2 regions of the Enterococcus massiliensis genome follow, and region 1 is predicted to be linked to the other one. Evidence: predicted binding sites of a transcription regulator. Region 1 holds the regulator's gene; the other holds the start of a gene.
What was found. Region 1 encodes LexA, which represses DNA repair genes until DNA is damaged. Its sites were predicted from a motif close to CNAACANNTGTTNG; they were not measured.

Region 1 (15,663 bases):
CCGAGTTCTGTCACCACTTTTGTAATGAATTTTCGTTGTTGCTCTTTGGTCATCTTCCGTGAAAGAAAAGAAGTATCTGGTTCGGTTCCCTTTTCTGCCAATGTTTTACGAATAGCCATAATCCCATCACGCAGTTGAGCAAAGACTTGATCCAAGATTTCCACCGTCATTTTCGGTTCATACTGATTCAATAAAACATCGTAATTGGTCGCTTCGTCTTTTTTCCAGTAAGGAATCAATTCTTTTGTCAAACGGATATTTTCAGATAATTCTTCTCGAAAATCAGCAAAATCCTTTGTTTTACGGGCTTTTTGCCATGCAGCATGCGCTTTTGATGTGGCCGCTGAATGTTCCACCATTTTTTCTGATGGAACAGCTTGGTTCAAATCATAGTCTTCTTTTGCAACCATGTAGGCAGCTTTTCCAACTTCAGAAAGTTCTTCTTGATGATCAGAAAAATAAGTCAAGGATTCTTTCATCTTAGGTCCGATCATTTTATCAAAATAAAGTCCATAAAGATAACTGTCCACCTCGCTGCGTTCTTCACTTGCCGCTTCCGGCATTCCGGTTTGAGAATCCCAATCCAAAATAGCGAAGGCCTGCATCAGTAAATTCATTTCTTTTAATTCTTGTAAAAATTCTTGTTCCTTCATTTCTTTCAGCTCCCTACTCTTTCATCCTGTATTTTTTTAGGCGGACGTTGCCCCCAATATTGGAAGAAATCCGTTCGCAAAGCCCCGTTATATAATTTACGTTTTTTGGTGGCTTTTTCCCCATAAAATTCCTCAAAGAGCAAATCACTTGTCAAAATGTACTTACTCCATGTTTTCAAAGGACGAAACACCTCGCCCATCTCGTGATACAATCGGCGGACACTTTCTTCTTCCCCTAAACGTTCTCCATAAGGGGGATTAGCAACGATCACACCGTATTCTTTCTCTGTTTTAAAATCCTTGACAGCTTGTTGCTTAAAAACAATCGAATCACCTAATCCAATTTCTTCCGCATTGGCTTGGGCAATTTCGATCATTTTGCCATTGATATCAGTACCCATGATATCCAATACATAATCGTAATCTGCTTGAGCTTCAGCATCTTCCCGAACTTTTGTAAAAATTTCTTTAGAAAACCAATCCCATGATTCGCAAGCAAAGGCGCGGTTAAATCCAGGAGCGATATTATGACCAATCAAAGCGGCTTCAATACAAAGTGTTCCTGATCCGCAAACTGGATCAACGAAAGGACGGTCTCTACGCCAATTCGTCAACATAACTAAAGCTGCTGCCATATTTTCTTTTAACGGTGCTCCACCTTTTTCTAACCGGTAACCACGTTTAAACAAGCTTGGTCCAGTGGTGTCTAGTGTCACTAACACGTGGTCTTTTAATAGCGCAACTTCCAATTGAAACAACGCCCCAGTTTCTGCTAAGGGAACGGTCGCTGGACGATGATAAAATTCCCGTAGCCGGTTTACGATTGCTTTTTTTGTGATTGCCTGACAATCCGGTACACTGTAAAGCTTGGATTTGATGGATCTTCCTGCAACAGGAAAAGCGGCATCCAATGGGAGAAAATCTTCCCACGGCAATGCTTTGACACTTTCAAATAATTCATCGAAACTGAAGGCGTCAAATTCACCAACAACGATTTTAACCCGATCCGCTGTTCGCAACCATAAATTTGCTTTGGCAATTGTTTCCATTGTTCCCTTGAACCGCGCCCGACCATTTTCCACCTGACAATCGATTCCTAAATCACGTAATTCTTTCCCTACTAAGGCTTCTAAACCACTTGCAGCTGTCGCAAGCAAGTGAAATTCCTGATTATTTTCCATGAGCACTCCTTGTTCGTTTTAATGTATTAAATTTTCCTATAGAAAATTTAATTTTATTCTCACACCGTATATCATTCCACTAGACTTCTTAGAATAAGTGGAACTGACATCCTTGTTCGTTTTAATGTATTAAATTTTCTTATAGAAAATTTCGTTTTATTCTCACGCCGTATATCATTCCACTAGACTTCTTGGAATAAGTGGAACTGACATCCTTGTTCGTTCTGATATACTAACTTTTGTTTGTTTCACTTTTTTTATTTCCAGCTTTTTCCAATAAAAAAGCCTTAGTTACAAAAAAAACCTTCCATTTTGGAAGGATTCCCTGAATACCTGTGATTTTCTGTAAGCCATGTTTTGTCCGACTACTTCTCAGGGAGTAAGCAATCGGGGTAATCATCTATCTGCAAAAAATTGCCCTCTTGGTCCGTTCATTTCCGTCCAAGAAGCGCCCCTACCATCGTTTGGGTTGCTCGCTCGAGGGGTTTACCGCGTTCCACCAACGGAGTTTCCTCCAGTTGCTTCGTCACTGTGGCACTTTCAAGGATACTCCAGCATAGCCGAAACCTTAGCTTGTTTTTCCTGCCGTTACATAAACATGTACCTTGGCTTATTTTTTCGCCAAGCACGAACACTACAGACATCTCAGTCTGTGCGAGCATGGACTTTCCTCAGCTTGAATACTCAAGCCGCGATTACCCGAAAATCACAGAATGTATTCTTAATTAAAATTGACGCGTTTTTTCATTGTCATCACTATCATCTGCCTGAGAATAGTTTCGGCTGAAATTTTGTGAAGAACGTGTCGTTTCATTGCTATACGCATCTTGATCCAATTTTTTGCCAAAAACTTCTTTTTCAAGATTTGACAAACGTTTCAAAATGTCAAAATTGGTGACCGTTTGACTCTTAGGCGCTTCTGTTTGAACACGAGCAGTTACTGCTTGGCTCTTGGATAATTGAGCAACTTTGGCATTCAACCGGTCATTTTCTTCTTGTAAAGCAAGGATTTCTTTGTTGTAGCCTTCATAATCCTTGATGATGTTGTCTAAAAATTCATCAACCTCAACAGGATCATATCCCCGCATCTTTGTTTTGAATTCTTGTTGTAAAATGTCTTTGGGACTGTAAATTAAATTTGCCATCTTTTACACCTCATTAGTTTTCATCGATTCATTCAACTAGCTTTCTAAATTATTTTATCAAAAAATAGCGAGAAATCAAACAGAATCACTCATTTATTACATTTTGTAAATCATCCATTGTAATTTTATCAATAAGATAAGGATTATTCTGTGAAAATTCCATTGCTTCTTTAAGAAAATACTGTGTTTTTCCAGGAAATTCTTCATCATAAACCATAATCACGCCGCCAGAATGCTCTAGAAAAAAACGTGTATGGTTGCGTAATTGGCTCGGATTTTTATATCCTTCATGACTTGTTGCGTTCACATAGTCGGCTTTGCTGCGAAGTTCAAACAGTTTTTCCCGATTTTTTTCGTTCCATTGTTCTCCAAATCCCTCGAACGGAAAAATCAGACCCAACTTTAAAGAAGGATACTCTTTCTTAAGGGAAAAAACAACCTCTGCTCCCCAAAATTCAGTTCCTAAATTGCCACCAATCAAGATCCACTCTAATCCCTCATCCAAATAACGCAACAAAACATTTTTTATACTTTTCTTAATGATTGCGATTTTCGGGTCTTTTTCTTGAAAAATCCCTAATTCATAGCTGCGATAACCGGTTAATAGCATTGTTTTAATGGTTTCCATGGCCGATACCTTTTCTTTCTAATTCTCTTTTTGGTATAATGACTCGGTAGGAGCGTGAAAAATATGGTTTTAAGATATCCTAATGGGCAAATCTATTCCAAAAATCCTTCACAAACTAAGCATACACAAACCGTTAAAGAAAAACAACGGGCAGTGGACTTTAGTAATCGTGGCATGCGATTTGAAGAAGCCATCAACCTCAGTAACGAGTATTATCTTAATCACCAATTAGCAGTGGTTCATAAGAAACCGACCCCCATCCAAATCGTAAAGGTCGATTATCCTCGACGCAGTGCTGCAGTTATCAAAGAAGCCTATTTCAAAGAAGCCTCAACCACCGACTACAATGGTGTTTTCCAAGGACATTACTTGGATTTTGAAGCAAAAGAAACGCAGAATAAAACCTCATTTCCTTTTAAAAATTTTCATGACCATCAAATTCGCCACATGAAAAATTGTTTGCAGCAATCTGGCGTGTGTTTTGTCCTGCTGTGGTTTTCAGCATTAAATCGCTGCTTCTTTTTGGATAGCACACATTTGATCACACATTGGGATCTGCAAAAAAGTACGGGAAAAAAATCACTTTCCCTTTCATTGATTGAAGAAATCGGTATTGAGATTCAACCGGGCATTGCACCAAGAATTCCCTATCTCGATGCTGTTCAATACCATTTAGACAACAAAGGAGTTTTGTAAATTATGCCGAATGACAGTCAATCTCGTATGGCAAGACGTTCTACAGGAAATACAACAGGAAACAAAAAACCACAACCGAAGAAAAAACGTTCGGTAGGTTCCGTGATTCTAAAAATTTTCGGTGGATTGATTATTTTAGGCTGTATCGCCTTTCTATCCGGTTTGGGATTATTTTGGTTCTACGCAAAAGATTCACCAAAACTTGTTGAAAGTGAGCTGGATGCTGCCGCTTCTTCAAAATTCTACGCTACAAATGGTGACCTTCTAATGGATTTAGGTTCAGAAAGTCGTGATAAAATCGCGCCGCAAGATGTTCCTCAACTATTGGAGGATGCGATTGTTTCAGTGGAAGATCGCCGATTTTATAAACATATCGGTGTGGATCCCATTCGGATTGCCGGTTCTGCCCTGTCAAACGTCACCACTGGCGGGTTGCAAGGTGCCAGCACCCTGACTCAGCAGTTGATTAAGCTTTCTTTCTTTTCAACGAAGGCTTCTGATCAAACGCTGAAAAGAAAAGCACAAGAAGCATGGCTGGCTTTGCAATTGGAACAGAAAAAATCCAAGCAGGAAATTTTGACCTACTATATCAATAAAGTGTATCTTTCAAACGGCGTGTATGGAATGGAAACCGCAGCAAAAACGTATTACAACAAGGAATTAAAAGATCTTTCCCTTGCTCAGACCGCATTGATTGCCGGTATTCCTCAAGCACCAAGTTATTATGATCCTTATCAAAATCCGGAACAAGCCAAGGAACGCCGAGATACTGTTTTGTATACCATGTTGGACAACGATAAAATTACCGAAGCAGAATACAAAAAAGCAAAAGCTACAAAAATCGATGATGGTTTGGTTGATTTTGAATCCTTGAAGAAAAAAGCAGTTAATTCAAAAGTTGCTGACAACTATATCAAAGAAGCAATTGCTGAAATTTCAGAAAAAACTGGGAAAGATGTGTACACTGATGGCTTAGAAGTTCATTTGAACATTGATATGAATGCGCAAAATCGGTTGTATGATATCGTTAATAGTGAGGACTATATCGATTACCCTGATGAAGAAATGCAGGTTGCCAGTACATTGGTGGATACAAATTCAGGGAAGGTTTTAGCACAAATCGGCGGACGGAATATTTCTGATGATGTGGTGTTTGGATACAACCGCGCGACGAACACCAGTCGGGACTTTGGTTCAACGATGAAACCAGTCACTGATTACGGTCCTGCCTTCCAAGAATTAAAATACTCTACTGGTAAAACGATTGTGGATGGTCCTTATCAATACGAAGGCACCGATATCGATGTAAAAAACTGGGATAATCAGTATATGGGCTCCATCAGCTTACGAACCGCATTGTATGAATCTCGAAACGTTCCGGCAGCGAAACTTTTTGATGAGGTTGGCGGCGATAAAGTTGCTGATTTTCTCAGTGGTTTAGGAATCAGCTATAAATCCATCGTTCAATCCAATGCGATTTCTAGTAATACGGATACGCAGGATGGCACAAAGTACGGAGCTTCGTCCTTAAAAATGGCTGCGGCTTATGCAGCATTTGCCAACGGCGGTATGTATTATGAACCGCAATATGTCAGCAAAATTGTTTACCAAGACGGCTCTGTGGATGAATTTAAACCAAGTGGTAAAAAAGCCATGGATGAAGGAACTGCTTATATGGTGACGGACGTCTTAAAAGATGTTATTACTAAAGGAACCGGTACGAATGCGTTGATCGATGGTTTGATTCAAGCAGGAAAAACCGGAACTTCTAACTATACAGATGATCAATTAGAAAAAATCGGTCAAACGCAAGGTGTCTATCCCGATATTACTTTCGTAGGTTACACACCACAATATTCATTATCCGTTTGGACCGGTTATGATCAGGATGAAAAGCTGACACCAATTACCGATTCATCTACCCATGTTGCCACTGATGTCTATCGTGAATTGATGCAGTACGTTTCTGCAAGTGCGGACAATAAAGACTGGAAATTGCCTGATGATTTGATTCGTGTAGGCGGCGAATTGTATTGGGAAGACAACTATCAACCGCAAGTTGTGCCATCCTCTACTTCGACAACAACAACGGAATCAAGCAGTTCAAGTACCGAAAGCAGTACGACCAGCGAGAGTTCCACAGAAAGCTCTTCAGAAACGCAACCATCGTCATCATCCAGTGAATCAAGTTCACAGCCAGAAACAACGCCTCCTTCCAGCAGTGTCACTGAACCAAGTAGCAGCTCTTCGGAAGAAAACAACCCTGGAGGCGACCCTGGTAATAACGAAAATGGCGGCAATAATGGTGATAACGATTCATAAGAGCCAAAAAATCACTGACCCAGAAAAAGCGGTCAGTGATTTTTTTAATTTATTTTCCCCTTCATCCGTTCTTTTCCCTCTTGACACATGAACAACAGTGGACAACTGGCACATTTTGGGGCGCGCGCAGTACAATGGTAGCGGCCAAAGAAAATCATCGTATGATGGGCATCAACCCATGTTTCTTTAGGAAGTTTGCGCATTAAGGTCTCCTCTACCTCGAGAACCGTGGCATTCAGTTTACAAATACGCAATCGTTTAGATACTCGTTCTACATGGGTATCCACTGCAATTCCAGGCACCCCAAACGCATCCCCCAATACCACATTTGCCGTTTTTCGACCGACACCGGGCAACTGCATTAATGCTTCGCGGGTTTTAGGAATTTTACCCTCAAAATCCGTCAAAAGCATCTTCGCACAAGCTTTAATGTTTTTAGCTTTATTGCGATACAATCCGATAGTACGAATTTTTTCAATGATTTCTTCTAATGGTGCTTCTGCCAATGCTTCCGGTGTAGGAAAAGCTTGAAATAAAGCAGGCGTCGCTTTATTGACAGATACATCTGTCGCTTGTGCACTCAAAATTACTGCAATCAATAGCTGAAACGCATTTTCATGCTGTAACTCGCCATGGGCATCGGGAAACATTTCAGCCATCAAATGAATGGCTTCTTGGGTTTTTTCTTTACTTAACATTAGTCATCACCATCTAACCAATTATGTAATGAAACTTTGGGTAATTGTTTTGTTGCAGTAGGTTCTTTTTGCATTTGCTGCCGTTTTCTTCTCTTTCGTTCCGCATCGACTTGCTCTTTCGTGTTTATCTGGTTTTTTTCCCAGCTCAATAAAATAGAGTCGATATAATTAAAGTTATATTTTTGATTCAAAACAGCCTCCTTTAATGCTAATAAAATCAACTCTGGACTGTAATGGTCTTCTTCCAGCCATTGCCCGATTCGTTGATATTGAATCGGTGATAAAGTACGCCCAAATTCCTCTTCAAAAGTTCGATACAGTGTAGTTACCTTATCTTCTTTTTCCTGATTCACTGTTTGTTGTTGCTGTTGGGTCATTAATTGTTCTAGCTTATCAAATATAAGTTCAAAGTTATAGCGATCATTTTTTTTTCCATAAACATCTGTAATCGTTTCAATCGTAAGAAATTGTTTTTTTACTAGTTGATTCAGCAACAGCAAAATTTCTGGCTGCTTCATCTGTAAATCATCTGCCACGATGGACAGGTCGGGAAAATCATTTCCCATTTGATGATGGCGATAAAGCTGTAGCCAAAACAAAAATTCTTCATTCGTCATACCGATTCGACGGTAATTGGCTAAAATAAGGTTAGCAAGAGTCGTTTGTCCGCTTTCCAAGTAGTCTTTTAAAGATATCATGCACTTCTCCTCTTTCTTTCCCTAGTATACTTCATAGCAAATAAATTCACTACCCAAAGCTTATCAAAAAAGGATTGCTACCGGTAATGGGCAGCAACCCTGCTTTTTAAAGCATCCCTATTTTCAGATTTATCGTTGAGGAACAGCCGCGATAACTTCTACCTCAACTAAAGCATCTTTTGGTAATCGTGCAACTTCGATTGCTGAACGGGCCGGAAAATCACCTGCAGAAAAGGCTTTTCCATAGACTTCATTAAAAGGGACGAAATCCTCCATGTTTTTCAAAAAACACGTGGTCTTGACCACATCTTTTTCTGCTATCCCAGCTGCTTCTAAGATTCCATGAATGTTTTTAAAAACCTGTGCAGCCTGCTCTTGAATCGTCGTTCCAACAATTTCTCCCGTTTGTGGATCTAAAGGAATTTGACCAGAAGCAAATAAAAAACCATTGACGATTTTCCCTTGAACGTAGGGTCCGATCGCAGCGGGGGCATTAGGTGTTTGAATTATTTTCATCACGTTTCTCCTTACATTCTGGGCATAGTCCATAAACTTCCAACCGATGCTCATTGATTTCAAAACCTGTCAACTGACTAGACGCCATTTCAACATCCTCAAGTCCCGGATAATAAAAATCAACGATCTTGCCGCAATTTTGACAAATCGCATGATAATGCGGCTTTGATGAAAAATCAAAACGGCTAGAGGCATCCCCATATTTCATTTCCTGAACAAAACCGATATCGGTAAACAAGCGTAAATTATTATAGACTGTTGCGACACTCATATTAGGAAAATCGGCAGCAATTGCTTGATAAATTTCATCGGCTGTAGGATGGGAATGATGTTTTACCAGATAGTGTAAAACGGCATACCGTTGAGGAGTGATCCGCACATTATCTTTTTTTAATTGTTCAACAGCTTGTTCAAGCACTGAACTTTCCATCTGTGCTCCTCCTATTCCTTCCATTTAGTATTCTCATCATACTATTTTCAAGCTAAAATTTCTAGCTTCTACACAAAAAAAGACAGCCGGAAAAACAAAATTTATCTTTGCTTTTTGCTGTCTTCAATAAATTTGTTGTTCACCTTTTCTTATTTCTCATCAAATTGATAAAGAGCGGTAGACAAATAACGTTCTCCATTGTCCGGAACGATTGCTAACACGCGTTTGCCTGCACCTAATTCTTTGGCAACCTTCAATGCTGCATTGATTGCTGCGCCAGAAGAAATTCCAACCAGGATTCCTTCCTTGGTTCCCATTTCTCGTGCAGTTGCCATTGCATCATCACTGGTGACTGCAAGAACTTTATCATATACGCTGGTATCCAATGCGTCCGGTACAAATCCAGTTCCGATTCCTTGGATTTTATGAGGACCAGGACTACCTCCTTCTAAAATCGCAGATTCTGCCGGTTCAACACCGTAGATATGGATTTGCGGATAGACACGTTTCAATTCACGTCCAGCCCCAGTAATCGTGCCCCCAGTTCCAATTCCCGCAACAAAAGCGTCTAATCCTTGTACACCAAAAGCTTCTTGGATTTCTTTCCCAGTTGTTTTTTCGTGGATATCCGGATTTGCGGGATTTTCAAACTGCAAAGGGAGGAAATAGCCATGTTCTTTTGCTAATTCTTTAGCCGTTTCAATCGATTTCTTTATCCCCTCTGCACCAGGTGTTAAGACCAATTCTGCTCCATACGCCTGCATTAATTTACGACGTTCAATACTCATTGTATCCGGCATAACAATAACCACACGATACCCTTTTGCCGCGCCAACCATCGATAAACCGATGCCCGTATTCCCTGAAGTTGGTTCAATAATTGTGTCTCCAGGATGAAGTTTGCCTTCTGATTCTGCCTTTTCAATCATGCTTAATGCAATCCGATCCTTCACACTACTACCAGGATTAAAAAATTCCAGTTTTACATAAACATCTGCTGCACCTTCTGGAACCAAATTATTCAACTTCACGATAGGTGTGTGTCCAATCAACTCGGTAATAGATTGATGTACTTTCAACATAGAAATTCCTCCTTATTTAACTAATTTAATCATAACCAATGTCTTGCGTTCTTGCGAATATTTTGCATTAAAAAAAGCCAAGTTCAAAACTCGGCTTTCCCTCTTTAAACAGATAATTGTTGTCCAACCATAATAACATCACTGGTTAATCCATTCATCGACATCAATTGATCGACCGTTAACCCGTAAGATGAAGCAATATCCCACAATGTATCCCCAGAAGCCACCGTATAGGTTCCAGTACTTGTAGAAGCTGAAGCCGTTGTTGTTTGTGCGGTCTCTGTCGTTTGTGTTTCCGTCGTCGCCGATGGTGCTCCATTAGATGGCGTATCAAATCGCGTCAAATTATAGGCTTGAATCAACCAATTTAATTTTTGATTGTAGCCGGGATCTGTTGCATAACGACCAGTAAGATACGCAGTCGCATCCATATAGCTGGAAGTATTACTTTTCCATGTTCCTGAATAATGGGCAGTACCGGTTGAAAAGCTCGTGCTGCGCAATACATTCGCATGGTCTTGGAAAGATTCCCAATATGAGTTGTATTGACGGAAAGGCTCGTTCATCGTTACCCATTGTCCATTTAGATATTCTTGCGTGGGCAGATAAACCGACTGTCCATTGTAAGAACCTTTGACCCCAAATAAATTATAGTAAGGAGCACTTCCTAACATGGAGGTTCCATTACCGCTTTCTAATAAAGCCTGTGCAATCATCACTGAAGCATAAAGATCATTGGCACTTGCTACTTCTGCTGCTGACCAGCCGATTTGCTCAATAAACGTATTCACATCATTTGTTGTTTGATATTCGGCAGCACTAGCGGTTGCAGGATTCAAAGCTAGGACGCTGGGGGTTACCAACAAGCCCGTTCCAACAACTGTCGCAATCGATTTTTTATTTATTTTGAATGTTATGGCGGTTTTCGCCTGGTGTCGTTGACTTCTTGTTTGATACTGATTCATAGAACAACCTCCGTAAGTCTTTAAAAAAACTTTCCCATTTCTTAACTTTTTCATTATACGACTTTTCCGATAAAACGACAAACAAAATAATTGCTGTAATATTTATTTAATAAAACTAACCTCATCGAAATAATTTTAAGAAACGAAAGAAAAAACTTTTAAAAACACGATAAAAAAACTCCGGGAAACCGGAGTTTTTCGTAGATATTTTGGCTCTATAATGAATTGTAGGTAGCAACCACATTTTCCGTAGTGAAACCAAATTCAGTCAAAATCTTGTTCCCTGGAGCGGATGCACCAAAATGATCAATAGCGATGATTTTCCCATCAAAGCCAACATATTTTTCCCAGCCAAATGGTGCAGCTGCTTCAATCGCTACCCGATTCGTTACTGCTTTTGGTAAGACGGATTCTTTGTAGCTGTCTGTTTGTGCGTCAAACAATTCAAAACTTGGCAAAGAAACAACAGAAACATCTTTTCCTTGTTTTGCCAATTCTTCTTGTGCCGCAACTGCTAAAGCAACTTCAGAACCAGTTGCGATTAGAATTCCTTCAGGCTTTTCACCCTTTTGAGGAGACAACACGTAACCGCCTTTTGCGACATTCTCATCTGCTGTTTTTGCTGTTCCTGATAAGACTGGCAGATTTTGTCGGCTTAAAACAAGAATCGTTGGTACGTCAGTTGAGGTCATCGCAATTTTCCATGCTGCACGGGTTTCGTTCCCATCTGCTGGACGAATAACTTGCACATTAGGCATGCAACGAACGCTGGCTAATTGTTCGATTGGTTCGTGAGTTGGTCCATCTTCTCCTACTGCAACTGAATCATGTGTCAGAACGTAAGTTACCGGTACTTTTTGCAAAGCTGCTAAACGGATTGCAGGACGCAGATAATCTGTAAATACGAAGAAAGTTCCTCCATAAACCCGCGTGCCCCCATGTAATTGAATCCCATTCATGGCTGACGCCATTGCAAATTCACGAACGCCAAACCAAATATTGCGGCCTTCATATTGTCCTGGTTCAAAATCTTTTTCCGCTGCAACCATTGTATTGTTGGAAGCAGATAGATCTGCGGAACCGCCCCATAAACTTGGTACAGCTTGGGAAAGGGCTTGAATCATTTCTTTGCTTGATACACGACTCGCTTGACTTGTTCCTTCCTCATAAACAGGCAATCCTTCTGCCCAGTTTTCAGGAAGCTCACCAGCAAAGGCTTGTTTAAATTGTGCAGCTAATTCTGGATACGCTTTTTCATATGCAGCAAATTGTTGGTTCCACTCTGCTTCTGCTTTTGCACCACGCACTTCAATCGTTTCTTTGAAGCGATCAGCTGCTTCTTCAGGAACAGTGAAATCTGGGTATTCCCAACCATAAACCGCCTTAGCAGCCTTGATGCCATCTTCGCCGATTGGTGCGCCATGTACAGAAGAAGTTCCTTCTTTTGGTGCACCATAACCAATCACCGTTTTAACTTCAATCAATGTTGGTTTATCTGTTTCTGCTTTCGCTTCTTCGATAGCTTTAGAAATTGCTTCTAAATCATTGCCGTCTTTCACTAAAAGATGTTGCCAACCATAGGCTTCAAATCGTTGGCCAACATTTTCAGTGAATGCTTTTGACGTAGGACCATCAAGAGAAATATCATTCGAATCGTATAAAACGATTAATTTCCCTAATTTCATGTGTCCAGCCATGGAACTTGCTTCTTGAGAAACGCCTTCCATCAAGTCTCCATCTCCACAAAGAGCAAAAGTGTAATGGTCCATGATAGCAAATTTATCACGATTATAGGTCGCAGCTAAATGAGCTTCCGCCATTGCCATACCAACTGACATAGCAATTCCTTGACCTAGAGGCCCTGTTGTTGCTTCCACACCGTCTGTATGGTTGACTTCTGGATGTCCGGGTGTTTTACTGTCCCATTGACGGAATCCCTTCAAATCATCAATCGTTACATTGTAGCCTGCACAATGGAGTAAGCTATAGAGCAATGCAGAACCATGCCCTGCTGACAATACAAAACGATCCCGGTCTACCCAATTTCTAGATGTTTTTGGATTAATTTTTAAATGTTTGGTCCAAAGAGCGTACGCCATTGGTGCTGCTCCCATCGGTAACCCCGGATGTCCAGAATTCGCTTTTTGGACGGCTTCAATACTCAACGTCCGCAGGGTATTGACTCCTAACTCATCAACTTTATCAAACAATTTTATTTCCTCCTATTTAGGTTTTTTTTACCTTTATTGATACTCTCATTGTAAAGGATTACACATCAAATTGCAATTCCTTTATGAACGATCATGCAGACCATTCTTTTTTTGAATTTCTTTTAATTTTTCCGGTGTAACATCATTACCTTCGGGATCGATTACTTTCATCCCCTCAATATGATGCCGCATACCCGAACGAAATGACTCTAAATATTCTTCTCTTAAAAGAATTTGTTCCTTCTCTTCTTCAGCTGTCAGCACACCTGTTTTCTTTTTTCGTGCCAACACATTGATACGCGCTAATTTTTCTTTAGACAGCACTGGATTACCTCCTTTTTTACTCTCTTATCTTATAAAAAATCAGTCAAAAACACAACCACAATAAAAGCGAACGTTTGTTTGATTTATTGGTATGGCTATGGTACACTAAATTTAGAAAATGAAAGAGGGTGCATGATGTGGCGAAACGCACAGAAAGTCGACAAATCGAAGTGTTAAAATTCATTCATGCCCGTGTAACTGAAAAAGGCTATCCCCCAACCGTTCGCGAAATTGGCGAAGCTGTCAACCTGTCCTCGACCTCAACAGTGCACGGACATTTATCTAGATTAGAAAAAAAAGGGTTGATTCTGCGAGATCCAACAAAACCTCGCGCAATTGAGCTTACTCCCTTAGGTTTAGAAAAAATCGGCGTTCAGCCTGATACTATTCCTCTTTTAGGCGTTGTTACCGCCGGTGAACCGATTTTAGCGGTAGAAGAAGCTTCAGACTTTTTTCCACTGCCACCTAATCTTGCCAATGATTCCGGCAGCTTGTTCATGCTGACGATTCGCGGTGAAAGTATGATGAATATCGGCATACTTGATGGTGACCAGGTAATTGTACGCAAACAAGCCATTGCAAACAATGGAGACGTCGTAATCGCTATGACAGATGAAAATGAAGCGACCTGTAAACGATTTTTCAAAGAAAAAGACCACATTCGTCTTCAACCGGAAAATGATTTTATGGAACCAATCATTTTACCAAATGTAACAATTTTAGGCTTAGTCGTCGGCTTGTACCGTTCTCTAATATAATCACTGAAGAAATCTTCAAGGTAATTATGAAGATTTCTATTTTTTTCTTTACAAACCGAACAAACATTCGTATAATAAAGACACAAACATTTGTTCGTATTATTAAACGAGGTGAGAGAAAATGAAAGGTATTCGAAATATTGCTTTGATTATCTTAGGTTTACTGATGGGATTTGTTGCTAACAATTTTGGGATTGAAATGACACTGTTAGTTTTTGCCCCTTTGTTCTTATTATGGTTCACCTTCTGGGATGATAAAAAATTCCGTCAATCTGAACGTCAACGCCACTACCACTATTCTACACACAATAATTCTGAATTTTATCATTATGAATAAATCTGTTTCAGCACACTCGATTGGGTGTGCTGATTTCAAAAAAAGGCGAGAATCCGCAAAGATTCTCGTCTTTTTTAATATTCCATTAAGGTCAACATATCGTACCCAGTGATTTTATCTCGTCCGTGAAGCTCCATCAATTCGATCAAAAAGGCACAGCCAACAACAACGCCGCCCAATTTTTCTACTAAATCAATTGTTGCTTTGATTGTTCCGCCGGTCGCCAACAAATCATCACAAATCAATACCCGTTGCCCTGGCAGAATGGCATCTTCATGAAGAGTCAGTGTATCCGTACCATATTCAAGATCATAAGACACTTCAATCGTTTTACGAGGCAGCTTGCCTTTTTTGCGGACTGGAGCAAATCCAACACCTAATTCGTATGCTACCGGACAGCCAACGATAAATCCTCGTGCTTCTGGACCTACCACCATGTCGATCCTTTTTTCTTTTGCATAGTCCACGATTTGTTTTGTCGCTTCCCGATATGCATCCCCATTTGCCATTAAGGGAGAAATATCCCGAAAGATAATTCCTTTTGATGGGTAATCAGGGATACTTGCAATATAATCTTTTAAATCCATTCGCGTTTCCTCCTACGCTGTCAGCCAAGCCTTCAATGTTGTTAAATCACTCAGCAGCAGAAATTCTTCTGTTTTTATTTTTTTCAATCGTTTCTGATACACCTTGCTTATCGCAAGATCTTTTTTCTCTGGGGTCATCGTTTTTTTCAAAACGCCGTCGTTTATTGTAACAAATTCTAAATCAAAAAACACCTGAATCATGAAAATTAATAATTTTTCGGGGATTTTTAAATAATCTGCTACTGCCGGCAACTTATAACGTACATCTACTTGTTCCTGTGTATTGATAAATTTAAAGAGTCGAGCATATTGTTCTCGTGTTCCAATGCCGTCAAGATAGGCTTCATCTTGAGCGGAACAGATAAAGAGAACGCGTTTGATTTCACTAAGCTGTACGATTTCTTTGATAGTGTCCGCATCGGTCGGACAATCA
Region 2 (15,663 bases), on a different contig from region 1:
GTCAGTCCACCGGATTTTTTGGAATCGTAGTAGAAAAACCCCTGAGCAAATTTTTCTGTATTGTCACCGATAATTTTGATTGCTGATTTATTGGCGCCAACTGTACCATCTGAACCAAACCCCCAAAATTTTGCTTGGAAGGTTTTTGGGTTTGTCAAATCCAAGCTCTCTCCACAATCTAGCGAAAGATGGGTCACGTCATCATTGATACCGATCGTGAACCGTTTCTTTCCAGCTTTTCCCTTTTTTAATTCATCGAAAACCGCAACGACTTGATTGGGTGTAACATCTTTGGAACCCAAACCATAACGACCGCCAATCACGATTGGTCGGATTTCTGATTCATACAAAGCACTTTGAACGTCTAACAGTAATGGTTCTCCACCAGCACCAGGTTCTTTGCTGCGGTCTAGCACAGCAATGGCTTTAACCGTAGCTGGAATTTTTTCTAATAAATTCTCAATAGGAAATGGTCGATACAAATGAATATTGATAAAACCAACTTTTCGTCCTTGTTTATTCAAATAGTCAACGGTTTGTTCAATTGTTTGAGCCGATGAACCCATTGCAATTATCAATTCTTCCGCATCATCCGCCCCATAATACGTTGTCAAATCATAGTTTGTATTTCGCAGTTCATTAATTTTAAACATATATTTTTGCACGATTGCCGGTAATTTATCATAATATTGATTGATGGTCTCCCGCTGTTGAAAATGGATATCCGGATTCTGATTGGTTCCGCTGACGGTTGGGTGATTGGGATTCATTCCCCGTTGCCGAAATTCCGCCAATTTATCCTGATCAATTAATTCCGCCAGTTTTTCATAATCAATCACCTCGATTTTTTGAATTTCATGACTGGTCCGAAAGCCATCAAAGAAATTCAAGAAAGGCAAGCTGGATTCGATGGCTGCCAAATGTGCAACTGCCGAAAGATCCATAACTTCTTGCACACTACTTTCCGTCAGCATTGCAAAGCCCGTCTGCCGAGCTGCCATCACATCAGTATGGTCGCCAAAAATATTCAGAGCATTCGTCGTTACTGCACGACTCGCAACATGAAAAACTCCGGGTAATAGTTCACCAGCGATCTTATACATATTCGGAATCATTAATAGCAGACCTTGTGAAGCTGTGTACGTGGAGGTCAAAGCGCCGGTTTTTAATGAACCGTGCACGACACCGGCAGCTCCTGCTTCCGATTGCATTTCTACCACTTTTACCGGTTGACCGAAAAGATTCGTTTTTCCTTCTGCCGACCATTGATCCACCAACTCTGCCATCGTTGAACTTGGTGTAATTGGATAAATTGCTGCTAATTCAGTAAAGGCGTAAGAAATATAGGCAGCTGCTGTATTTCCGTCCATTGTTTTTCGCATTTTTTCATCATCCTCTATAGATTTCTCTACTCCCTGTTATTATAGCCGAAAAAGGAACAATTAGAAATGAAATTAAGAAATATTTCACAGACTTTTTCCTTTTGCCGACTTCAATAAAAAAGTCTTTGTGAAATAAAACCAAATACTTCTTTCTTCACCATTTTTCAGCTACACTAGAGGAAAAGGAGGCGAAAAAATGGATACTTCAGAAATCAATTATTTAGAAACCAATGCCGATGTCGGAGTTAAAATCGGTCCTACAGATGCACCAGTCGCCATCATTGAATTTCTTAATCTACGATGCCCCTATTGCCGTCAATGGTTTACCGCTTCAAAAGACATTATCGACCAGGCAGTAAAAGAAAAGAAAGCCTATCGAGTCATCAAACTTTTTGACAAAGAAAAAGAAAGTCTGCAACGGGGGAATGTGATGCACCGTTACGTCACAAAAGGAGATATTGAAAAAGCCTATCAAGATATCAACCGCATTTTTGATACACAAGATCAGTGGGGAGAGTTAACACTGGAAGAAGTCGAAACCTTCGCGGAAGAACAGTTAGGTTTAGAGAATTACGAAGATACACTGACCACCAAAGCAATCATTGAAGAAGCGAATCGTGCAAATATCAAATTTGTACCGACAATCATCATCGGCAATAAAATTTTTGATGAGTCGATTGAACCGGAACAGTTAAAAGACTATCTTAATGCAGCTCTTTTGAAGAGATGAAAAAAATGCAAGAGGCTCTTTGACGTTTGTCGAAGAAGTCTCTTGCATTTTATACTTTTTCCCGCAGATTTTCTGCAAATTCATTAATTTTACGAATCCGATGGTTGATCCCTGATTTGGAGATTGCTCCGGAGGGAATCATTTCTCCCAATTCCTTAAGACTAACCTCCGGATGTTCCAGACGCAACTCAGCAATTTCCTGTAATTTCTCCGGCAAAGCCTGCAGACCGACCCGCTGTTCGATAAATTCGATATTATCAATTTGTTTTGAGGCGGCATCAATCGTTTTATTCATGTTGGCCGTTTCGCAATTGACCAAACGATTGACTGAATTACGCATATCCCGAACAATTCGCACGTCCTCAAATTTCAACATTGAATTTGTTGCCCCAATCAAGGTTAAAAAATCCGCAATCTTTTCAGCACCTTTAAGATAAGAAATAAACCCATTCCTTCGTTCCAGCATTCGAGCATGCAGTCCATAATAATTTAACATGTCACATATATCTTGATTATGCTCTTCATAAATAGAATAAATTTCCAAATGGTAACGACTGGTTTCCGGATTATTGACTGAACCGGACGCCATAAAAGCCCCCCGCAAATAGGAACGCATTTTTTGCCCATTTCCCATAATCTCATCGGAAACATGAGTATGAAACATCATGCCATCCATAATATCCAATTCATTCAATACCCGTTGTGTTTCTTGCTTTAAGCGTACGATATAAACATTATTCTTTTTTAATTTCATTTTTCGCCGTACGAGCAGTTCACTGCGCACTTGAAAGTGATCCTTCAACAGAGAATAGATTCGTCTGGCGATTGCAGCATTTTCTGTTTGAACATTCAAAACAAATTGATGATTGGTCAAACTTAAAGAACCGTTCATCCGAATCAAAGCGGCTAGTTCAGCTTTGGCATGTTCCCGATGGACTTCTAAGCCGGTCAATTCTTTTTTTACATCAGCAGCAAACGACATCTAATCCCCTCCTCTCTATTTTGCACCGTAGACGATTCGCAGCAATTCCTCCGCTACTTTTTCGCCATCATGGAAGACCCCGCCATCATGCAGCTTTAAAAAGTCAGTGGAGACCACGCGGCATTCTTCCGCCCGCAGTCCTTTAAAATCGTGCTTAACCTGAAGCAGGTATTCGTCATAAATTTCCGGGTCCATATACCCCTCTGGCACCTTTTCTGTATTGACCAGCACGGTGTCAATAAATTGTTTTCCTAAATGTTTGTGCAATACCCGCACATGATCCGCATCTGTAAAGTGTTCGGTTTCACCTTTTTGCGTCATGATATTGCAGATATAGACGGTTTCAGCCTGTGTTTCTATTAACGCTTGACCAACTTCACTGATCATTAAATTAGGCAAAATACTAGTAAATAAACTCCCCGGTCCAAGTACGATCATGTCCGCATCCATAATGGAAGAAACCACTTTACGCGCTGCTTTTGGTTCTCGATTTCCGTGTTGATTCCGCACAAAAACCCGATCAATGGTTTTACGATCCAAAGCAATTTTTGATTCGCCAACTGCTTCCGTTCCATCGGCAAAAACGGCATGCAAAACTAACGGTTCTTCACTTGAAGGGTACACGTGACCGTCGACATGCATCATTTTTGTTAATAATTGAATGGCTTCATAAGTACTTTCCCGCATTTCAGAAATCGCAGCAATAATCAGATTCCCTAATGCATGATTTGCTAGAAATTTGTCTTCTTTTTTAAAGCGATATTGAAAAATATCTCCATACAATTTCGGCATATCCGATAAAGCCGCTAAAACATTTCGTAAATCCCCCGGCGGTGACATTGCGATGGAGTCGCGGATTTCGCCGCTGCTACCCCCATCGTCAGCAACCGTTACAACTGCTGTAATGTCTACCCCTTGATTGCGCAAACTTTTCAAAATAACCGGTAAGCCGGTTCCACCGCCGACAACGACGATTTTTGGTTTTCGAATACGATAGGTTTTCATTTTCATGAACGGTTCACCGTCTCTTTACGTTTATCTTTATCCCGGTGAGTGATATTAACCTTATAGTCTTTGGCTAGTTCTTGACCTACTCGTTCTGTCAAAGCCACTGAACGATGCTGTCCGCCAGTACAGCCGATAGCAACTGTCAAACTGCTTTTTCCTTCATTCACATACCCGGGCATAATCGTTTGTAGCAAGCCGATAAAACGTTGATAAAATTCTTCTGTTTCATCAAAGGACATCACATAATCGTAAACCGGTTGATCCATGCCGGTAAGTGGTCGCAAATCTGCAATATAATGTGGATTAGGTAAGAAACGAACATCCATCACAATATCTGCATCGATCGGTAACCCATACTTGAAGCCAAAAGAAATCATCTCTACCCGAAAGCCGTGTTCGTTCGATGTTTTAAATGCACCATTGATTTTTTCCCGCAATTGTCGCGGAGTCAAACTGGTTGTATCAATAATAATGGTTGCCTTCGTTTTGATATCATCAAGGATTGCCCGTTCTTTACGGATTCCTTCCGTAATCAAACCATCCATCGCCAAGGGATGCGCTCTGCGGGTCTCCTTGTAACGAGAAACCAATTCCTCATCAGAAGCATCTAAAAATAAAACCTGTGTATCGATAAAATTCGTATTTTCAATATCCACCAGCATACTTTGAATTTCTTCGAAAAAAGAGCGGGAACGTAAATCCACCACTAACGCAATTTTAGTTATTTTCCCTGATTCTTTAATTAACTCCCAAAATTTTGGAATCAATGAAGGTGGCATATTATCGATACAGAAAAAACCCATATCTTCAAAACTCTGGATGGCTACCGTTTTTCCGGCACCACTCATTCCGGTAATAATGACTAATTGTAAATTATCTTGCATAATCAAAAAACTCCCTTCAACAGCATCACCTATTCAATACATTATAACATTCCGGGCGTGTCTTTGCTACGAAATTCCATCGTATTCATAAAAAAAGAGCCAAAATCAATTGACTCTACTCGTGTCTATTTAAGTTGGTTCTCTTTTTTTGCTCGTCGATCCTGTAATGCGCGTGCTATCGTCCGGTCAACTAAAATTGATTGGGCATCGATTACCGGATACGGATTGTTCTCGGTGAATTCTTCCATCAAAGAAAGCTCGGTACAGCCTAAAACGATTTTTTCGCAGTGGTATTTTTCGACGACTTCCTGCAAAATTTCAAAATACAAGGTCTTATTCAAAAAATCATTTTCTTTGATGTCTTGGTAAATCAAATGATTGATTTTTTTCTGTAGAGAAGCGTCAGGAATCAGGACATCAAAGCCTGCGACCCGTAATTCTTTCTCATAGACCCCCGCCTTAACACTCCCTTCAGTGCCTAAAAAAGCGATTTTGCCAGAAGCTTGCTGCTTTTGCAACTCCACCGCCGCTTCTCGTGGCATATGCAATAAGTCAATCGGTGTCGCTGCCTGCAGTTCATCAAAGAAATAATGTGCCGTATTGCAAGTCAGCACAATAAAATTCGGCTTCAGGAGATTTTGCTTGGCAATGTCATCCAACAAAAAAGGCATAGGATTTTCTGCCGTCGTATCCAAGATATACGCTGTGCGGTCAGGGACCGTTGCGTGATTGAACAAGACATAATTCAAATACTCCTGATCCTTATGGGCTACTGTTCGATGATTCAGAAGGCGGACAAAACTCTCTGTCGCCATCGTCCCCATGCCACCTAAAATACTAAAAAAATTCTCCACAAGCTATCCTTCTTTCACATTAAAGTACGTTTTGAAGCGCTTGATGTAATTATGGAACATGTATTTCATCAAGAACCAGCGTTTGAAAGACTGGTCCTTTTCATAAAAGACGGTCGTTCCCCATCTACCATCTCGAATCAATTTTTCGGCAAAGGCTTTCCCCGCATTGTCCCGCGCATATTTTTTAAATGTTTTTTTCGGTACTCCTAGCCAAACTTTCGCTTTCGGAGAGTCAATAGTGCCATATTCTGTTTCTCGAAAAACAGAAGAATAAATTAGGTCTTCCGTAATGTATTTTGCCAGATTATATCCGCTCAATGTTACAAAAAAGCTACTTCTTCCTTGACGTAAATTAATTTCGAACAATTTGTATTCATCATCCCGGACATCATACTTCAAATCAAAGTTCGCAAATCCAACATAATGGATTTTCGTCAAAAACTCCTTAATCGTTCGATAAATCTTTTCATTATAGTCTGGAACGATTACCACATAATTTCCTACGGATGCGGGAGTTGGATCTTCTAATAATGGGTGTCCTAAAACCATCATACGAACGTTTTGATGTTGATCGACATACGCATTTAAAACCCGCATATTGCTATCATCCCCAGGAATAAAATCTTGAACGATCATCTCGCTGGTATAGCCGGCTTTATATAAACGATCTAAAATCATGTCAAACTCAGCTTGATTATCAATAATAAACGCTTTTTTGCGTCCTTCAAATTTAACAGACAACCATTCTACACTGTTCGCTGGTTTTAATGCGACTGGAAAATCAAACGGCAACGCTTGATTTAGTTTCCCCTCTACCACCATTTCTTTTGTTACAATCAAGGTCTTAGGATAAGGCAGTTGATATTCCTCACAGACTTCATAAAAACTTACTTTGTTGATCAGTCGCTTGAAAAGTGAGTAATCATTGGCAGCAAAAACAAAATAAGGCGCCAAGTCCTCCTTATGTTGCGACAGTAATTCCGCATAACCGTCTCCGCAAGCGATCAACAGGTACTTCCTAGAAGGATCGTTATAGGTATTCTTTGCCAGTTCTAACATTTTTTCAATAAACACTGGATCTTTATCAAAGCCATCCACCACATGGACATCGACGATTTGGCTATATCTTGTTGGTGCCAACTGATTTGATGCATAAGCGACAGAAGTCATGCCATATTCTTCATGAAAGGCACGAGCCATTCCATAGACATTCATATCGCTTCCTAAAAGAATCGGAATAAAGTTGTTTTGATCATTCATTTTACACACTCACTTCTACTAACTGATTCAATGATTTCTTGAAATATACAACAATCATAATACCATAAAGAAAAAAGCAATCAAAGTGCTGAACTTCGATTGCTTTTTTCAATTTTGAACGGATAGAACTTATAGGACAATAATTCAACCAAAAATCGTTGAGTTATCCCCTTGTGTGCATTCTAACCGAGTTGATTTCCAGTGACAAGTTCTTGAAAAAACAGTTAAGAAAACTTTAAATTTTATTTCAAAACTTTTTTCAAATACTGCCCGGTGTAACTTTCTTCCACGGCAGCGATCATTTCCGGTGTTCCTTTGGCAATAATCGTTCCACCGCCATCCCCGCCTTCTGGGCCAAGGTCAATCACATGATCTGCGGATTTGATGACATCCAGATTATGTTCAATCACTAATACGGTGTTCCCAGCGTCTGCCAATCGTTCTAAAACATGAAGCAAACGCGCGATATCATCCGTATGAAGTCCCGTTGTCGGTTCGTCAAGAATATAAAAGCTCTTGCCGTTTGAACTTTTATGCAATTCGCTGGCAAGTTTCATTCGTTGCGCTTCTCCCCCGGATAAGGTCGTAGCAGGTTGTCCCAGTGTGACATACCCCAAACCAACATCCACAATTGTTTGCAGTTTTCGATAGATTTTAGGAATATGTTTAAAGAAATCAACGGCATCTTCCACTGTCATATCCAAAATTTCTGAGATATTTTTCCCTTTGTAATGCACTTCCAACGTTTCTGAATTATACCGTTTCCCATGACAAACTTCACAAGGAACATAGACATCCGGCAAAAAGTGCATCTCGATTTTTATGATTCCGTCCCCTTTACAGGCTTCGCAGCGGCCACCCTTAACGTTAAAACTGAAACGTCCTTTTTTATACCCTCGCATCTTTGCTTCATTGGTTTTCGCAAAAAGATCACGAACATCGTCAAAAACACTGGTATAGGTAGCAGGATTGCTTCGTGGTGTCCGACCAATTGGGCTTTGATCAATATCGATGATTTTTTCAATCTTTTCGTAGCCAGTCATCGTTTTGAATTTTCCCGGCTTATGAGAGTTACGGTTGATTTTTTGCGCCAAAGCTTTTTTCAAAATCTCATTGACCAAGGTGGATTTTCCTGAACCGGAAACGCCGGTAACCGCAATAAATGAGCCTAACGGAAATTCTACCGAAATATTCTTCAAGTTGTTTTCACTAGCTCCGGTGATTTTAAGTTTTTCACCATTTCCTTTGCGGCGTTCTTTCGGTACAGGAATGACTTTTTTCCCGGATAAATATTGTCCTGTCAATGACTTCTTATTTTTCGCTACCTGCGCCGGTGTTCCCGCCGCAACGATTTCACCGCCGGCATGCCCGGCTCCTGGTCCCACATCAATCAAATAATCTGCTGCCCGCATTGTATCTTCATCATGCTCTACAACAATCAAGGTATTTCCCAGATCCCGCATTTTTCGTAAAGAATCCAATAAACGATCGTTGTCTCTTTGATGAAGACCGATAGACGGTTCATCCAAAATATACAATACACCCGACAGATTGGAACCGATTTGGGTCGCTAAACGGATCCGTTGTGCCTCTCCCCCAGATAAGGTACCGGCAGCTCGACTCAGGGTCAAATAATCTAACCCAACATTCCGTAAAAAGCTTAAACGGTCATTGATTTCTTTCAAAATAGGCTTGGCAATTACTTTTTCTGTTTCTGAAAGCGAAACCTTCTCAAAAAAGGCCAAACTATTATTGATGGCAAATTCGCTCACTTGACCGATATTTGTTTCATTGATTTGAACTGATAACGCCTGCGGATTCAACCGGTATCCACGACACGCTTGACAGGTTAATTCAGTCATATAAAGTCGCATTTGTTCCCGAGTGAAATCACTATTTGTTTCATGGTACCGGCGTTTAATATTCGTCAATACTCCTTCAAAGGCAACTTCAACATCCCGTACACCGCCAAAATCATTTTCATAATGAAAGTGGAAAGTTTCTCCATTTGATCCCTTTAAGACGATTTCTTGATGTTCTTCTGGCAATTCCTCAAAAGGTGTATCCATATCAATACCAAAACTGTCACAAGCCTGCTCCAACATTTGAGGGTAATATTGCGAACTAATTGGATTCCAAGGAATGATTGCTCCTTCATGTAATGTCTTGGTTGTATCTGGAACGACTAAATCCACGTCCACTTCCAGTTTAATACCTAAACCATCACATTCTGGACAAGCTCCAAATGGTGCGTTAAACGAAAAGAGTCGCGGTTCAAGCTCCCCAACTGTAAAACCACAATAGGGACAAGAGTAGTGTTCACTAAACAGCATTTCTTTTTGACCGATTACATCAACGACCGCATAGCCCTCTGCTAAATGCAGTGCCGCTTCAAAGGAATCAAACAGTCGAGAGCGAATGCCTTCCTTCACAACAATCCGATCAATGACAATACTAATTTCATGTTTTTTATTTTTTTCTAATTCAGGGACTTCTGAAATATCATAAATTTCGCCATCTACTCGAACCCGAACATAGCCTTCTCGCTGAATTCGTTCAAAAACTTTTTTATGCTGTCCCTTTTTTTGATAAACGATTGGAGCCAAAATTTGGATCTTCGTTCGTTCAGGTAGCTCTAATACTTCATCCACCATTTGTTCCGCAGACTGACTGGTGATCTCAATATGATCATTGGGACAAATCGGATGTCCAACCCGAGCAAATAACAGCCGCAAATAATCATTAATTTCTGTCACCGTTCCGACTGTTGAACGAGGGTTTTTACTGGTAGTCTTCTGATCGATAGAAATTGCCGGACTTAGACCATCAATACTGTCCACATCTGGTTTATCCATTTGCCCCAAAAACTGCCGAGCATATGCCGAAAGACTTTCCACATAGCGACGTTGTCCTTCTGCATAAAGTGTATCAAATGCCAATGAGCTCTTCCCAGAACCGGATAAACCAGTGACCACCACCAGTTTATCCCGGGGAATCGTTACATCAACATTTTTTAAATTATGTGCACGCGCACCGTGAATCACGATCTTATCATTTGCCATTGTTTTCCTCCTACTCAGACGCCTTTAATTCTAAAATGGTATCCCGTAATGTTGCAGCCGTCTCAAAATCTAACGCTTTGGCTGCGTCCTTCATTTCTTTTTCTAACTTACTCAATAAAATGGCTTTTTCTTCTCTTGATAAATCTTCAAAAGAAGTCGTTTCATAAGCTTCATCTTCTTCAGCCACTTTGGTGATTGAAATCAGATCGCGAATTTCTTTAATAATCGTCTTAGGAACGATGCCGTGTTCTTCATTATACTTTTGTTGAATCGAACGACGGCGTGCTGTTTCATCAATTGCTCGCTGCATCGAATCCGTCATTTTATCCGCATACATAATAACTTTCCCATCGGAATTTCGGGCTGCTCGTCCAATCGTTTGGACTAAAGAACGCTCACTACGCAAGAAGCCTTCTTTATCGGCATCTAAAATCGCAACCAAAGAAACTTCTGGTACGTCCAGACCTTCCCGCAATAGGTTGATTCCGATAAGAACGTCAAATTCCCCTAATCGCAAATCGCGAATGATTTCCGTTCGTTCCAACGTTTTGATATCACTGTGAAGATATTTAACCTTGATTCCTAATTCTTTTAAGTAATCTGTCAAGTCCTCTGACATTTTTTTCGTCAAAGTCGTCACAAAGACGCGCTGGTTCTTTTCAGACCGAGCATTGATTTCTCCAACCAAATCATCAATCTGTCCCATAATCGGACGGACTTCGATAACTGGATCAAGCAAACCAGTCGGACGAATAATTTGTTGAATGACGGTATCTGTTTGTTCCGCTTCATAAGGACCCGGTGTTGCCGAAACATATACAATCTGATTGACATGTTCTTCAAATTCCTCCAAACGCAAAGGACGATTATCCAATGCAGAAGGCAAACGAAAACCATAATCCACCAACATTTGTTTTCTCGCCCGGTCACCATTATACATGCCGCGCACCTGCGGCATCGTTACGTGAGATTCATCTACAACTAATAAAAAATCTTCTGGGAAGAAATCGATTAATGTATATGGCGGTTCTCCTTCTTTTCTGCCATCCATATGTCGGGAATAATTTTCAATTCCAGAGGTATACCCCATTTCTCGCAGCATCTCTAAATCATAATTTGTCCGCTGTTCCAAGCGTTGTGCTTCCAATAATTTATTTTCACTTCGTAGGACCTCCAAGCGATCTTTTAATTCGGCTTGAATAGACGCAATCCCGTGTTCTAAATAATCTTCATTGGTAACAAAGTGAGTTGCCGGGAAAATCGAAACATGTTCTGTTTCTGATAAAATTTCACCGGTCAATGCATCCACTTCACGGATTCGATCGATTTCATCACCAAAAAATTCGATTCGTAATGCCCGTTCATCCCGAGATGCGGGGAAAATCTCCACCACGTCTCCACGGACACGAAAACGCCCCCGCTGAAAATCAATGTCATTCCGTTCGAATTGGATATCGATCAAATTACGTAACAGCCGATCACGAGAAATTTCCATACCGACCCGTAAAGAAACTACCTGCTTCTGGTATTCGACTGGTGAACCCAAACCAAAAATACAGGACACAGATGCCACAACGATTACATCATTGCGTTCCAACAAAGCACTGGTCGCCGAGTGACGCAATTTGTCAATTTCATCATTGACACTAGAATCTTTTTCAATATAAGTATCACTGGATGGAACATAAGCTTCCGGTTGATAGTAATCATAATAACTAACAAAATATTCCACCGCGTTGTTTGGGAAAAATTCTTTGAACTCACCATACAACTGCCCAGCCAATGTTTTATTGTGGGCAATGATCAACGTCGGCTTGTTCACTTCTTTGATCAAATTCGAAATGGTATAAGTTTTTCCGGTTCCGGTCGCTCCTAATAAAATCTGGGCTTTCTTCCCTTCAACCACACCTTCAACCAATTCTCTAATGGCTTCCGGCTGATCCCCGGCAGGCTGATATTTTGAGACTAATTCAAATTTATGGGAGGTTTCTCTCTCAATCATCTAACATCCTCCTTTATTCCTTCATATTAAAAGCAAAGAAAATAAACACATTTCTCACTGCGCTATATTATATCATAGCGAACATACTTTCGCTAGTTTTCTGACTGAATCTCGCTTTTCCGAATGTAAGATTTCTTAACATCTTCTGTTAGCATTCTTGGTATTTTTTTATTTATTCCTTACTTTCTCTTGTTTAAGAGCGCTTTAACCCGTATAATATCCTCATATTCAAAAAAATAGGAGGATACGAAATGAAGAAACGAACACTTCTGCTCTCGTTGGCAGCATTAATGGTAGGTCTCTTTACACTAGGCGGAAAAGAATCGGTCGAAGCTGCCGAGAAAACCTATAAAATCGGAACCGATCTCACATTTGCGCCCTTCGAGTTCCAAAATGAAAACAATGAATATGTCGGTATTGATATCGACTTATTAAATGAAATTGCAAAAGATCAAAATTTTTCAGTCGATTTGCGACCGTTGGGCTTTGACAGCTCTATCCAAGGCGTCCAATCCAACCAACTAGACGGGATGATTGCCGGGATGAGTATTACCGACGAACGGAAAGAGTCCTTTGACTTTTCCGAACCTTACTTTGATAGCGGCATCCAAATGGCCGTTCGTGCAGACGAAGAATCTATCACCGATTATGATGGACTAAAAGGAAAAACGGTTGGTGCAAAAGTCGGCACAGAAAGCGCCACTTTTTTAGAAGAGAAGAAAGAGACCTATGGATTCAAAGTAAAAGTTTATGATGCAGCAGACGGGCTCTATGGAGCATTACGCAACAATACCGTACAGGCAATTTTTGATGACTACCCTGTGTTAGGTTATGCTATTTCAAATGGGGAAGAATTCAAACTCATCGGCGAACCGGAACAAGGAAATTCTTATGGTTTTGCAGTAAAAAAAGGTGAAAACAGTGAGCTCTTAGAAAAATTCAACAACGGCTTAAAAAAACTTAAAGAAAACGGCCGCTATGACAAAATTGTTGCAACCTATATCGCAACAGAAAGCGGAGACGATTCCGCTACAATGAAAAAAGTTGAACCAAAAAAAGAAGAATACATTATCGCAAGTGATTCCGCTTTTGCCCCTTTCGAATTTAAAAATGAAGAAAATGAATATGTCGGTATCGATGTCGACTTAATGAAACGAGCGGCTGAATTACAAGGCTTCAACATTAAATTTAATTTTATCGGCTTTTCCGGTGCATTACAGGCGCTTGAAGGCAATCAAGCAGACGGTATGATTGCCGGGATGAGCATTACTGATGAACGGAAGGAGTCCTTTGATTTTTCTACCCCCTATTTCGAAAGCGGAATTCAAGTCGCTGTAAAAGAGGGCAATAAATCAATCAAATCTTATGATGATTTAAAAGACAAAAAAGTTGGCGCAAAAATCGGTACGGAAAGCGCAGATTTTCTTGAAGCAAACAAAGATAACTACGGCTACACAATAAAACTGTACGATGCGGCGGATCAGCTTTACGAATCCGTGAAAGGCGGACAAATTGATGCTATGATGGACGATTATCCAGTTATCGGCTACGCCATCAGCAATGGACAAAAATTAACAACTCCTATCAAACGCGAATCTGGTGGTGAATATGGTTTCGCAGTGAAAAAAGGGCAAAATCCTGAATTACTTGAAATGTTTAATGAAGGAATCGCCGAAATGAAACGAACCGGCGAATACGAAGATATCCTCGCAAAATATATTTCAGATGGCGCCGCTCCTGTAAAAAAAGCCAACGAAAAAACGATTTTCGGGTTATTAGAAAATAACTGGAAAGTCTTACTGGAAGGGCTCGGAAAAACGATTGCATTGGCCTTGATTTCCTTTGCTCTAGCTCTAGTGATTGGGATTATTTTCGGACTGTTCAGCGTTGCACCAATCAGAGCTTTGCGGACTTTTGCTTCCATATACGTCGATATCATTCGCGGTATCCCAATGATGGTTCTGGCGTTCTTCATCTTTTTCGGGTTGTCGGATGCAATCGGCATTACGATTCCTGATTTTGCAGCAGGCGTCATCACCCTAACCTTGAATGCAAGTGCCTATATCGCTGAAATTGTTCGTGGCGGTATCAACGCTGTCCCTGTTGGGCAGATGGAAGCCTCCCGCAGTCTCGGTATGCCTTACACTCGCACCATGCAAAAAATCATTTTACCGCAAGCAATCAAAATTATGATTCCTTCCTTCGTCAATCAGTTCGTTATTTCGTTGAAGGACACGACCATTATCTCCGTCATCGGCGTGGTAGAACTATTGCAAACAGGAAAAATCATCGTTGCACGAACTTCACAAAGTACCAATGTTTATCTGATTATCGCGGTCATGTACTTGATCGTCATCACGTCACTGACAAAATTGGCAAAAGTTTTAGAAAAGAAGGTGAAATAAGATGGCAGAAAAAATCTTAGTGGAACATCTTGTTAAAAAATATGGTGACAATACCGTGTTAAATGATATCAGTATCTCAATTAAAGAAGGCGATGTTGTCTGTGTCATCGGTCCGTCCGGTTCCGGAAAAAGCACCTTTTTACGTTGCTTGAACCGTTTAGAGGAACCAACCAGTGGAGATATCGTCATTGATGGTGCTCATTTAATGGATAAGAATACCAATATCAATCTTATTCGGCAACATATCGGTATGGTTTTTCAACATTTTAACCTTTTCCCCCATTTGACCGTTTTAGAAAATATTGTTTTAGCGCCAATGGATCTTAAGAAAAACAATCGTAGCGAAGCGGAGAAAAAAGCGCTGGAATTATTGGATACCGTTGGACTAGCAGATAAAAAGGATATGTATCCTGATAAATTATCTGGCGGTCAAAAACAGCGGGTTGCTATCGCTCGCGCTTTGGCAATGAACCCTGATGTTATGTTATTTGATGAACCTACCTCTGCTCTGGATCCAGAAATGGTCGGCGATGTGTTGAACGTAATGAAAAAATTAGCAAAACAAGGCATGACAATGGTTATCGTCACCCATGAAATGGGCTTCGCCAAAGAAGTAGCTAATCGTGTTCTCTTTTGTGACGAAGGAAAATTCTTGGAAGATGGAACACCAGACCAACTGTTCAATGCTCCTAAGAACGAACGAACCAAAGATTTTCTGGACAAAGTTCTAAATATTTAATCTTTCTTGTGAAAGTCGGTTAATCCCTGACTTTCACAGTTTTTTTTGCAAAAAAATAAGTAGAAACAACGCCAAACAGTCGTCATTTCTACTTATTTTTTATGAACAGGAAGTCGATTGATTACCTACTTCTTTTTTCCGCTGAAGGCGTCTTTCATTTTATCAAAAAAACCTTCTGCCTGCTGTTCACTGATTTTTGTACCACTAGCTTCCGCAAAGCTACGCAATGCGTCTTTTTGCGCATCATTCAGATTTTTTGGTGTAAGGATTTTAACGCGGACTTGTTGATCGCCATTGCCACCACCACGTAAACGAGGTGCACCTTTTCCACGAAGACGGAAATTAGTTCCCGTTT

Region 2: uvrB (excinuclease ABC subunit UvrB) is a predicted target of LexA. The motif match lies at 12,243-12,256, and genes of this name have one in related genera.

What each region holds. Positions count from the first base shown of each region.
Region 1 covers NZ_CVRN01000007.1:1,148,438-1,164,100, reverse strand. The annotation lists gene BN1875_RS12850 (carboxypeptidase M32) at 1-653, opposite strand, end outside; gene BN1875_RS12845 (THUMP domain-containing class I SAM-dependent RNA methyltransferase) at 659-1,834, opposite strand; RNA gene rnpB (RNase P RNA component class B) at 2,176-2,541, opposite strand; gene gpsB (cell division regulator GpsB) at 2,560-2,979, opposite strand; gene BN1875_RS12830 (SLOG family protein) at 3,065-3,607, opposite strand; gene recU (Holliday junction resolvase RecU) at 3,671-4,303, shown strand; gene BN1875_RS12820 (PBP1A family penicillin-binding protein) at 4,331-6,625, shown strand; gene nth (endonuclease III) at 6,670-7,323, opposite strand; gene BN1875_RS12810 (DnaD domain-containing protein) at 7,323-8,021, opposite strand; gene BN1875_RS12805 (RidA family protein) at 8,151-8,537, opposite strand; gene BN1875_RS12800 (Fur family transcriptional regulator) at 8,515-8,967, opposite strand; gene cysK (cysteine synthase A) at 9,117-10,049, opposite strand; gene BN1875_RS12790 (glucosaminidase domain-containing protein) at 10,154-11,014, opposite strand; gene tkt (transketolase) at 11,230-13,224, opposite strand; gene BN1875_RS12780 (DUF896 family protein) at 13,306-13,548, opposite strand; gene lexA (transcriptional repressor LexA) at 13,677-14,306, shown strand; gene BN1875_RS12770 (hypothetical protein) at 14,428-14,643, shown strand; gene BN1875_RS12765 (adenine phosphoribosyltransferase) at 14,718-15,230, opposite strand; gene recJ (single-stranded-DNA-specific exonuclease RecJ) at 15,243-15,663, opposite strand, start outside.
Region 2 covers NZ_CVRN01000003.1:68,237-83,899, forward strand. The annotation lists gene nifJ (pyruvate:ferredoxin (flavodoxin) oxidoreductase) at 1-1,370, opposite strand, end outside; gene BN1875_RS00835 (thioredoxin domain-containing protein) at 1,579-2,112, shown strand; gene whiA (DNA-binding protein WhiA) at 2,162-3,094, opposite strand; gene BN1875_RS00845 (gluconeogenesis factor YvcK family protein) at 3,110-4,105, opposite strand; gene rapZ (RNase adapter RapZ) at 4,102-4,986, opposite strand; gene BN1875_RS00855 (amino acid racemase) at 5,112-5,840, opposite strand; gene BN1875_RS00860 (carboxylate--amine ligase) at 5,844-7,100, opposite strand; gene uvrA (excinuclease ABC subunit UvrA) at 7,343-10,162, opposite strand; gene uvrB (excinuclease ABC subunit UvrB) at 10,173-12,164, opposite strand; gene BN1875_RS00875 (amino acid ABC transporter substrate-binding protein/permease) at 12,416-14,569, shown strand; gene BN1875_RS00880 (amino acid ABC transporter ATP-binding protein) at 14,571-15,308, shown strand; gene dnaJ (molecular chaperone DnaJ) at 15,434-15,663, opposite strand, start outside.